2 regions of the Pseudoalteromonas sp. NEC-BIFX-2020_002 genome follow, and region 1 is predicted to be linked to the other one. Evidence: predicted binding sites of a transcription regulator. Region 1 holds the regulator's gene; the other holds the start of a gene.
What was found. The regulator LexA, encoded in region 1, represses DNA repair genes until DNA is damaged. The targets are predictions, from matches to a motif close to TACTGTATNNNNATACAGTA.
Positions count from the first base shown of each region.

Region 2: uvrD (DNA helicase II) is a predicted target of LexA. The motif match lies at 2,998-3,017, and genes of this name have one in related genera.

Region 1 is NZ_JABEPJ010000019.1:35,190-40,922, forward strand. Features, by position in the region: gene HJP15_RS17755 (endonuclease) at 19-672, opposite strand; gene HJP15_RS17760 (hypothetical protein) at 875-1,585, opposite strand; gene HJP15_RS17765 (hypothetical protein) at 1,794-2,174, shown strand; gene HJP15_RS17770 (PaaI family thioesterase) at 2,152-2,613, opposite strand; gene lexA (transcriptional repressor LexA) at 2,792-3,409, shown strand; gene coxB (cytochrome c oxidase subunit II) at 3,828-4,970, shown strand; gene ctaD (cytochrome c oxidase subunit I) at 4,970-5,733, shown strand, end outside.
Region 2 is NZ_JABEPJ010000020.1:64,895-70,627, forward strand. Features, by position in the region: gene yrfG (GMP/IMP nucleotidase) at 25-675, shown strand; gene HJP15_RS18395 (dUTP diphosphatase) at 672-1,295, opposite strand; gene HJP15_RS18400 (peroxiredoxin-like family protein) at 1,419-2,048, shown strand; gene HJP15_RS18405 (YacL family protein) at 2,079-2,447, opposite strand; gene HJP15_RS18410 (hypothetical protein) at 2,553-2,771, opposite strand; gene uvrD (DNA helicase II) at 3,082-5,247, shown strand; gene HJP15_RS18420 (GNAT family N-acetyltransferase) at 5,225-5,733, shown strand, end outside.

The DNA of each region.
Region 1 (5,733 bases):
GCCCAATCAACCGTTTACCTATAACTTGGTGTTGCTGATTTTTTGGGCTAATTCTTGATGTTGCCATGCGCTAAATAGTTTTTGTTGTTTGCTCGAAATTTTTAATCCATACGTTTTTTGCATATAAAAATAAGCATCTGCGATACGTTTTCTCGAGTAAAGAGGGGGTTCAACTACGCGTTGTTTAAAGTCGACCTTTACTTGGCAACGGCCATATTGGCTAGCATCCCCCGCTATCATTCCAAATCGATAATTAGAGCGATCTGCATTTATTTCACCAATGGCTGGCGCGAGGTTATGTATATCGGCTTCCATCTTACGAAATTGAGCACTGGTTTTAACGCAATTTTTTCGCCCGCCATCTTGCCAGCATTGTAGTTGGTGACCAAATTCCCATGCAGGTACAATGTGCTCCCACTCAATGCGTACAGCGCGTGCATTTGGTTTTCCTGAGCGGGTTATTGCATTACGCGGTACATAACCGCACTGAGTTGGATCGGGAACGAGCTTTTTACCTTGGCGTTTTATGTCGCAGCCACAATAAATGCTTTTAGCGTCGGTAGGTAATGTTTTGATTAAATGCCTTTTCGCTGTAGAAAAGCGAGTAAATTGCTCGGCATTAAGGTTAAAACTAAACAGCGATGCCAATAAGGCAATAATAAAATACGGCATATCCAATCACTTAAGTGAACTACAGGAGGGCGTATTTTAGAGTTATTATTCAATAGCGTAAATCAGCTGAACGGACGAGCTTAAGTACTTAATAATTAAACTAATGTATATTTTTATAGATCAGAAAGTTTACATTGCATATTTTTATATGCAATTTAGTCGGCGATGGCGTGTGGTTATCGCCATCACCATTAAGAGAATTTTATGTGCGAGTTCGTTTACGTCGAGGCAACCTGAAGTTTTGTAGTAGTAAAATAAATCCAGTGATACAAAATAACACGCTACAGGCAGAAAAACTGATCAGTAATGGATTATTAAAGTCTTCTCGTTCGTCGTAATCCATAATATGTAGCATCCAAAAAAAGTCAAAAATACGCCAAATAGTACTGCGTACAGTAATAACGTTTCCATTATCTGCTGATAGATATAACGTTGTGCTAAAGGTGTCGTCAAAAGTTACTTGCCAAATATTTTGTTTATAACCCACTTCACGAGGGCCTGTTGTTAGTATTACAGCATTATTAACTTTTGCTTCTATTAATAAATGAGCGTAGGCATTTGCAATAATTTGGGTTTTACTCGGTGCTAAAAGCGGGCGCCCAGTAAGGCCATTAAAGCTATGCTCACCTTCGCTGTTATTCACTGTAATTATTGGGGTGGTTAAAAAATGACTATAAGTTATTTGAGTTGGCTGTGGAACTTGCAAGACAATATTATCAAGTGAGGTAGGGTAATCGGCTTGATTAAATGGGTTATTAATTGAGCGTGCTGCAAGATGCTTACCGTGCACTTTTTCAAGAGGGATTGCGCTCATTACTAAACCACCTAACAACCAGGCAAAAATTTGAATTGCTAGTAAATACCCGAGCCATTTGTGAAATTTACGAGCGTGTTTAAAAATGCGTTTATTCATATTACTACCTGTTTGTTATTATTTTTCAGCGCGGTATTTTATAAGCTATACTCGGTTTGCCAATGTGGCAAATTGTCGCATGTAGATTTTAGCTTAGATAAAACGTTGAATTATGTATCTTGAGGTGACTTGGGGATAGATTATTTGGTATAAAAGCAAAAATAGGTTAAAGTTTGCATTGTTTTTAATGTGAGATAAAAGAGAAATAATGTCGGAAATTCAATTTTTAAATGTAGATCTTGAGCTTGAATCCAAACAAGATATTAGCCTGTTAGTTGCAGACTTAAAAAAGAGTGCTGTGGTTTTACATTATGATAAAGATGAGTACCGACAGCTTGCACGCATTGAATCTAAAGGAGAAGTAACCTCTCCTGATAAGGCGATTAATCACTTATGCGAGTTAATAGAGTCGTGTTCGCGTGCAGCATTAAAACAATGGTTATCGTGCTCAAAGCGTACTTTTGATCTTGGCTTTGAATCAGGTACCTCGCCAAAGTGCTTTAATCAAGCATTACAGGTTGATACCTTGTTACGCATATCTGCAATAGGTGCCGGTGTTGAAATTACTATTTATCCTGTTCAGAGCTAATTTTACGCTCAACAACTGCTGCGGTCATCCTCGATACGCAGCATAATTCACCTCGGCTGTTGGTTATTTTTACTTCCCATACAGATGTTCGCTTACCCAAATGCAGTGGCTTAGCTATTGCTGTTAACGTGCCATTACGTGATGCTTTTAAATGGTTCGCATTGATCTCTTGTCCAACGCAGTAAAAGTTTGTGAAATCGACCACAAAATTAGCGGCATAACTGGCGACGGTTTCAGCTAAAACAACATTAGCACCACCGTGCACTATTCCCATTGGGTTATGATGCTCAGGGATGGCTGGCATAGTTGCAACGAGGTAATCGTCACCAATTTCACTAATCTCAATGCCCATGGTTTTCATTAATGTGCCTTGTCCATTTATACCGTTATCAAGACTTTTGCATTGTTCAAGGGTGATAGGTTGATACCAAATACTCATATGTCCATATTCTCCAATGGGTTTAAATTTACTTTATACTTTTTAACATTCATATCGGTAACTTCATACTAATAAATTCAATCAATATTTATGGTTTTATTTAAGCCAATTTAAATTTGCGATTTTCATATAACTGTATATACTCACAGTTAAATGTACTGTATGGAAACCCAGTTGTATGCGCCCATTAACGAATCGCCAAGCTCAAATTCTCGAACTTATTAAAGCTTTTATCAAAGATACAGGCATGCCACCAACGCGTGCAGAAATTGCGCAGACGCTAGGTTTTAAAAGTGCAAATGCGGCAGAAGAGCATTTAAAAGCACTTGCTAAAAAAGGTGTGATTAAAATGAAACCTGGTGCAAGCCGAGGTATTCAACTGGTTGAAGAAGATGAGCCAGAGCAACTAGGTTTACCGCTTATTGGTAGGGTGGCCGCGGGTGAACCTATATTGGCTGAGCAACATGTTGAAAGCCATTGCCAAGTTGATCCGCTGTTATTTAAGCCAGCTGCTGACTTTTTACTGCGTGTACAGGGCATGAGCATGAAAGATATTGGCATTATGGATGGTGACTTATTAGCTGTACATCGTACTCAAGTGGCTGAAAATGGCCAAGTAGTGGTGGCACGTGTTGATGATGATGTAACCGTTAAGCGTATTGAAAAAGCTGGGAAAAAAGTTTTCTTACATGCTGAAAATGATGACTTCTGCGCAATTGAAGTTGATCTAGAGCATGAATCTTTCAATATAGAAGGTTTGGCTGTTGGTGTTATTCGTAACGCCGATTGGATGTAATAACTTTTTCATAGAGTGGCATCAAATAGCTGAAGTTTGATGCTTTACATTTTTTAACCCCTAATATATTAGAACCCACACTTGTAAGTACCATTCAAAGCCTTATTACCCCTACTTATCCACTGCTTTTAGCTATTTAATATTACCTTCCTTTGGAAAATAACGCGCTGATTTTTAGTTGTTATTTTTGCAGTAAAATAAAATTTAATTGCCATTAAAACTTGCTAATTGTTCATTTTTTAACTAATTGGTTAATACACTGTATTAACAATTGCTCTTTAATGAGTGTGTTTATGCCTGTGGTATAAATAAATTGTTAACTTTCAGTTAAAATAACAATAAACGAATTGGCGCGATTTAATAGCAGTGCCGCCTTTTCGCTTTGCATTTTTGCAATAGCATTCAAAGGAGTCGTCACATGGGTAAACTGAGCTCTACCTTGTGGCTTATATTGTTTGTTCTACCGCAGCAAGTATTGGCAAATAGCCAATTTAATATGCGAAAGGGCGTAACAGATATAAGTAATGATGTTTATCAACTGCACATGACAATATTTATTATATGTTGTGTGATTGGTGTAATTGTGTTCGCGGTTATGTTTTGGGCACTAATCCATCACCGAAAATCAAAAGGGGCAAAACCTGCCCAATTCCATGAAAGTACAAAAGTAGAAATCCTCTGGACGGCAATACCATTTGTAATCTTAATCGCTATGGCGGTACCCGCTACTAAAACTCTAATTTCGATGGAAGATGCCAGCAAAGCAGATTTGACCATTAAAATTACGGGGTCGCAGTGGAAGTGGCATTATGAATACATGGGTGAAGACGTTGCTTTTTACTCTATTCTATCAACCCCTCAAGATCAAATTTCCAACCAAGCAGATAAAACAAACACCTATCTACTTGAAGTTGATAAACCATTGGTATTACCTATTAATAAAAAAGTACGTTTTTTGATGACTTCAGACGATGTTATCCACTCTTGGTGGGTACCTGATTTTGCTGTAAAAAAAGATGCAAACCCTGGCTTTATCAATGAAACGTGGACCAAAATTAATGAAGAGGGAATTTATCGAGGTCAGTGTGCTGAGCTATGTGGTAAAGATCATGGTTTTATGCCTGTTGTTGTTGAGGCTAAGTCTGAGCAAGCGTTTACCGATTGGTTGCAACAAGCGAAGCAAGCCAAAAAAACGGCAGCAGCAGCAGATGCAGCCCTGCTTGACCAAACCCTCCCTAAAGAGGAGTTAATGGTGTTGGGAGAGCAAGTGTATATGGCTAGTTGCGCCGCATGCCATCAACCAACAGGAATGGGTTTACCAGGTGTATTTCCTGCGCTCAAAGGTAATCCTGTGGTGTTGGGGGATATTAATGATCATATTGATGTGGTGATTAATGGTCGCCCAGGTACTGCGATGCAAGCATTTGTTAAGCAGTTATCAATTAAGCAATTGGCAGCTGTCGTTACCTATAAACGTAATGCATGGGGTAATGATACTGGGGATGTGATTCAACCGAGTCAAATACAAGCCGCGATTGATGCAACTTCGGAGGCTAAATAATGAGTAGCGTAACAGAGCAACAACATAATGAAGCTGGGCATCATGACGGCGGACATCATCACCCTGCAAAAGGGTTTAAGCGTTGGTTGTACACAACTAACCATAAAGACATTGGCAGCTTATATTTAATTTTCTCGTTGACCATGTTTTTAATTGGTGGCGCGATGGCGATGGTTATACGCGCTGAGTTGTTTCAGCCGGGGCTACAATTAGTTGATCCTCACTTCTTTAATCAAATGACTACAGTACATGGCTTGATCATGGTATTTGGTGCTGTTATGCCTGCTTTCACAGGGCTGGCAAACTGGATGGTGCCCTTGATGATCGGTGCGCCAGATATGGCGTTACCTCGAATGAATAATTGGAGTTTTTGGATTTTACCATTCGCGTTTTTAATTCTATTAGCCTCATTATTTATGCCTGGTGGTGGCCCTGCATTTGGTTGGACATTTTATGCACCACTTTCTACTACATACAGTAACGATAACACCGCGTTTTTTGTGTTTGCTGTGCATATCATGGGAATTAGCTCAATCATGGGAGCAATCAATGTCATTGTGACCATTGTTAATATGCGAGCTCCAGGTATGACTTGGATGAAGCTACCGTTATTTGTATGGACTTGGCTAATAACGGCATTTTTACTTATTGCTGTAATGCCTGTATTGGCAGGTGCCGTGACTATGGTCCTGACGGATAAATACTTTGCGACCAGCTTTTTTGACGCGGCTGGGGGCGGTGATCCGGTGATGTTCCAACACAT
Region 2 (5,733 bases), on a different contig from region 1:
TAAACCCTATAAGTGGAAATTCCTATGCTAAATTGGTCAAAAATCGATACTGTATTACTCGATATGGATGGCACACTCCTTGATTTACATTTCGATAATCACTTTTGGCTAAACGTTATTCCTGAGCAGCATGCTATTGTGCGCAATATTGGTTTGGATGAAGCAAAAGCTGATATTGCAAAACGTTATCAAGCAGTTCATGGGCAAATTCAATGGTACTGTTTAGATTACTGGGAGCAGCAGCTTAATCTGCCAATTATGGAGCTTAAACGCCAAACACAGCACCTTATTAAAGTACGTGAAGATGTGCCTGCTTTTTTAACTGCACTGCGCCAAGCTGGTAAAGAGCTTATTTTATTGACCAACGCGCACCCTGAAAGTGTTATTTTAAAGTTCGAAAAAACAGCCATTGATAATTATTTGGATGGTGTGGTGTCTACTCATCAATACGGTGTAAGTAAGGAGCATCAAAGTTTGTGGCAACAAGTACATGCAGATTTAGGGTTTGATAAACAACGAACGCTATTTATTGACGACAGTTTAAGTGTGTTAAAAGCCGCGAAAGAGTTTGGTATTGGTCATTTATTGGCGGTTGCAAACCCTGATAGCAAGCAACCACACAATGAAATTAGTGACTATTTAAATATTACTGATTTTAGCCACGTCCACCCTTAACTCTTAGGGTAACGCGCCTCTAAGCCTTGGTATACAAGCTTTGCAAAATCAGCATGTTCAGTATCAAGGCTTTTAACTACTTCAACTAAATGCTCGTTATCTTCTTGTCCATGCCATTCTTTAATATAGCTACCGTCTTTGTAACCATGATCTTGACGGAAAAAGTTAAGCGTATTTTTACCTACATAACCACGGTATAAATCATCAATATCCATACCTATTTGCACCATGCAACCTGCGAATGCAGCAGCGTTAAAGGTTTTATCTGCAACAGCTGACGCCGCTAGAATTTCTAATGTTTGTTTGAAGTCATCAGCTTGCTGCGGTGCACTTAACTGTTGTTCAAGTTGCTTAGCTAAATCTAAGTAACTAGTTTTACCATCAATGCGTAGCGATAAACCAAAATGAAAAATATCAACAAGCTCTAAAATAACTTGTTCGGTATCTGGAGTTTGCTTTTTCCACCATTTCCAACCGTAATGATCAAGCATTTCAGCGCATTCAACCCAAATAGCACGATTCCACTCAAACCCTTGGCTAAACCATTGGTCATGTACTTTAGTATTCATGGCATTTTGCATTTCTAGCATCACTACTAGTTTACTTAAATTGGCAGACATTTCGATCCCAGTTACTCTATTTAATTACTGCTAATAATACAGATAAATTAAGTTTGATGAAATTGTTTATCTTGCTAGTCTGTCATCTAAGCCGCACGTTTCAAAAATTACCAAGGGAATTACATGCTAAAACCTATTTTATTTGCTTGCTCTATGCTTATAACAGCATCGGTATCAGCTGCAACCGCAACGAATATTGCCTCAGCAGCTGAAAAAGTCAGCCCACTGATGCCTGGACTGACTATACCTGCAACAACATTAAAGAATAAAGATGGTCACAATGTTGATCTTACTAAGCGTTTTGCAGAAAAAACAACGGTGTTAATAGTGTATCGAGGTGGCTGGTGCCCGTATTGCTCAAAGCAACTTGCGAGTATACAAAAAATAGAAGCTGAACTAGCTGAATTAGGTGCACAAATTATTGCAATCTCACCAGACAGTCCTGAAAAGCTCGCTGAGAGTAAAATTGACTCCCCTAATTATCAGTTACTTTCTGACGATAGCCTTACCTTAAGCCAAGCGCTTGGCCTTGCATTTTATTTAGATGATAAAACAGCGACTATTTACCGTAATAAACTAGGGGTGAATTTTGTGTCCCTTGATGGTAAAGCTAAAGTTGCACTGCCTGTGCCTGCGGTATTTGTGGTAGATAAAAAAGGGCTCGTGCATTTTCAATACGCTAACCCTAACTATAAAGTACGTCTGACCGAAAATTTATTACTTGCTGCTGTTAAATCAGTGTCTGAGCAGTAATATAGCCAAATAGCAGAGCCTATGCTCTGCTTACCTTCCTGTAGTAAATTCTTGCCATGAATTAATCAAATCAATAAAGTCTTCAAACCCACAACCACTGCTTAAACCATTTTCTTCAAGCATTAGCTCATCGTCTTGATATGCGATTAAATCTTCAGAATCTTGGTGTAATGCGTGCGCTTCAAAAATAGCTTCGTCTTTATTTAAGAGCAAATCAATTTCTTGCCCTTTTAAAGTCAATGGCTCAAAGCTACTTGCAACTGATGCTATTAATGCTTGTACCATGGCTATTTTTTCTTTACCAATTTCTTCGTTAAGCCAACGGCCTATTACTGCATGTTCGCTGCTAATTTTAATGCGCAGGCCACTGATTGGATCGCGTATAAATTGATATTCCATATATATCACTTATGAACCTATAATTATGCAATTATACCCAAATTGTAAAAGCACAACACCAAAAACAATAATAGCGCCAAAGGGCGCTATTATTAACTTCTAACGTCATGATCTATAGCGAGCGGCATCAATTATCGACCATAAGTAAATAATAGGTACTAGTACAAAACCGATTAATACATAAACAAGCGCATAACTTATAATAATGGCTAGTGCAAAAAAGATAGCCGACAAAATACGTCCTTGCACCAACTGCCCTAAACCTGGAAAAAAGATATTACAAATTGCCGCAATTACATTACCGCCAGAACCTTGATCTGCCATGTTAACCTCAATTATTAATTTAATTTCTTATTAGATACTTACACACATCATGCCAATTATTAAAACCGATTAAAATCAAAAACTTAAAATAACATAGCATCATTTCTTTTTACCAAAATCGTTATTTTCACTAAATATAAGTCAAATTTACTACGGCAACATTATCATGCGCATGATAGCTTAGCTAAAAAACTCACTAAATAGAATAAAGAACATTTTTTAAATTAACTGTTTATAAAAACAGTATTTTATTTAGCCTAACAAAAACACCTGTTATACTGCCTTCAATATTGATTGAAAAGGCGTGATGATGGACGTTTCAGAATTACTCGATGGCTTAAATGACAAACAACGGGATGCCGTAGCTGCTCCACTACAAAATATGTTGGTGCTCGCTGGTGCTGGCTCTGGTAAAACTCGAGTACTGGTTCATCGAATCGCGTGGTTAATGCAAGTTGAGCAAGCTTCGGCTTACAGTATTTTTGCGGTAACCTTTACTAATAAAGCAGCTAAAGAAATGCGCTCTCGCGTTGAAGAAGCCCTTCAAGCTCCTGTTGGTGGAATGTGGATTGGTACTTTCCATGGCCTATCACACCGTATTTTACGCGCCCATCATCGCGAAGCTAATTTGCCAGAGGCATTTCAGATTTTAGACTCTGACGACCAGCTGCGCATGATCAAGCGCTTATTAAAAGCCATGAATATTGATGATAAAAAATGGCCTGCTAAACAGTTTGGTTGGTATATCAGTGCCAAAAAAGACGAAGGCCTGCGCCCTAAAGATATTCAAGCTTATGACATCAACGAACAAATGATGTTAAAAGTGTATACCGCTTATCAGGAAGCATGTGACCGTGCCGGTTTAGTCGATTTTGCAGAAATTTTACTACGCAGTTTTGAAGTTATAAAAAATAACCCCACCTTGCTTCGTCATTACCAGCAACGCTTTGCCCACATGTTAGTTGACGAGTTTCAAGATACTAATACTATTCAATATGCATGGCTTAAATTGCTGGCAGGCGACACTAATAGTATTATGATTGTTGGCGATGATGACCAAAGTATTTACGGCTGGCGTGGTGCTAAAATTGAAAACATTAAACGTTTTTTAACCGACTTTAAGGCCGAAACTATTCGCCTAGAACAAAATTATCGTTCTACTGCTACCATTCTAAAAGCGTCTAATGCACTCATTCAAAATAACTCAGATCGTATGGGAAAAAGCCTCTGGACTGATGGTAATGATGGTGAGCCAATCTCAGTTTATGCTGCCTTTAACGAATTAGATGAAGCACGCTTTGTTAGTAGTAAATTACGCAGCTGGTTGAACGCGGGGAACGCCCTGCAAGATGCCGCTATTTTGTACCGTAGTAATGCACAATCACGCGTTCTCGAAGAAGCTATGCTCCAAGAAGGTTTAAAATACCGCATTTATGGCGGTATGCGCTTCTTTGAACGTCAAGAAATTAAAGATGCACTCGCATATTTACGCTTAGTAGGTAATCGCCAAGACGATGCCGCTTTTGAGCGAGTAATTAACACCCCAGCCCGTGGTATAGGTGATAAAACCCTGAGCCATATACGCGACTGTGCCCGTAGCGAATCATTACCATTGTGGTACGCCGCTAAAGCGATTGTTGAGCAACAACATTTATCAGGCCGCGCAGCAACCGTTGTTACTAAGTTTGTTGAACTAGTAGAGCATATTGAAGATAAAATTAGCGATCTCACGTTAGAAGAGCAAGCCAAATACGCGATTCAAACATCAGGTTTGATGGCGATGTATCAGGCTGAAAAAGGTGAAAAAGGCCGCGCTCGTGTAGAAAATTTAGAGGAGCTGATCAGTGCCTGTGGCCAATATGAGCTGCCAGAAGATGAAGAGTATAGCTCTCCTTTACAAGGTTTTTTAGCGCACACCTCACTCGAGTCTGGCGATGGTCAAGCACAAGAGCACGAAGATGCGGTGCAAATGATGACCTTACACTCAGCGAAAGGTCTAGAGTTTCCACTGGTATTTATGGTGGGTGTTGAAGAAGGTATGTTCCCTTCACAACAAAGTAATGAGGAGTCAGGTCGCTTAGAAGAAGAACGTCGCCTTTGTTATGTAGGCATGACTCGTGCGATGGAAAAACTGTATATCAGTCACGCCGAGACTCGCCGCCTTTACGGGCAAGAAAAATATCACAGCCCGTCACGTTTTTTACGCGAAATGCCTGAGGATTGCATTGAAGAAATTCGCATTAAAACACAAGTATCACGCCCACCTGCATCAGGACGTTTTAGCTCATCAGTAAGTCATGCCACATTTGAAGAAAGTGGTTTTAACTTAGGCCAACATGTATTACATGCAAAGTTTGGTATGGGAACAGTTATTAACTATGAAGGTAGTGGTGCACAATCTCGCGTACAAGTGAATTTTGATGATTTTGGTAGTAAGTGGTTAGTAACTGTTTATGCACGACTACAAGCTATTTAACTCGCTACTACAAAATACTCTAACGCAACTTGCCTATGCTAAGCATAGGCAGTTGCTCTTAATTACTGGCGAACAAAATTGGTGTTATCAGCAAGCTAATGAATTACTCAACCAACTTAACAACCCGCATGTAAAAGTATTATCAAACAGTCCTGATCTCACAAACAGTGTTTGGCCCGAACATACTCACCAGATTCTCGGCCAAGAATTTCAACATGTTATTTATGATGGGTTTAGTGGGTTAGTACCTGATAAGTTTGCAGCCCTCAGTGGCACTGTCCAGACTGGCGGGTTGTTTATTCTACTGTTACCTGAGCTTAATGAGTTACACCATTGGTGCGACCCTGCACTTACTGCGTTTCAATCATTTGAAACGCAGCAACAATACAGTTATTTTAACCAACGCTTCGCACGTTTACTCTGTAACGATCTATTACTGCATTTGAGCCAACAGACAGGCTGGCAGCAATCACCTAACACGAGTCA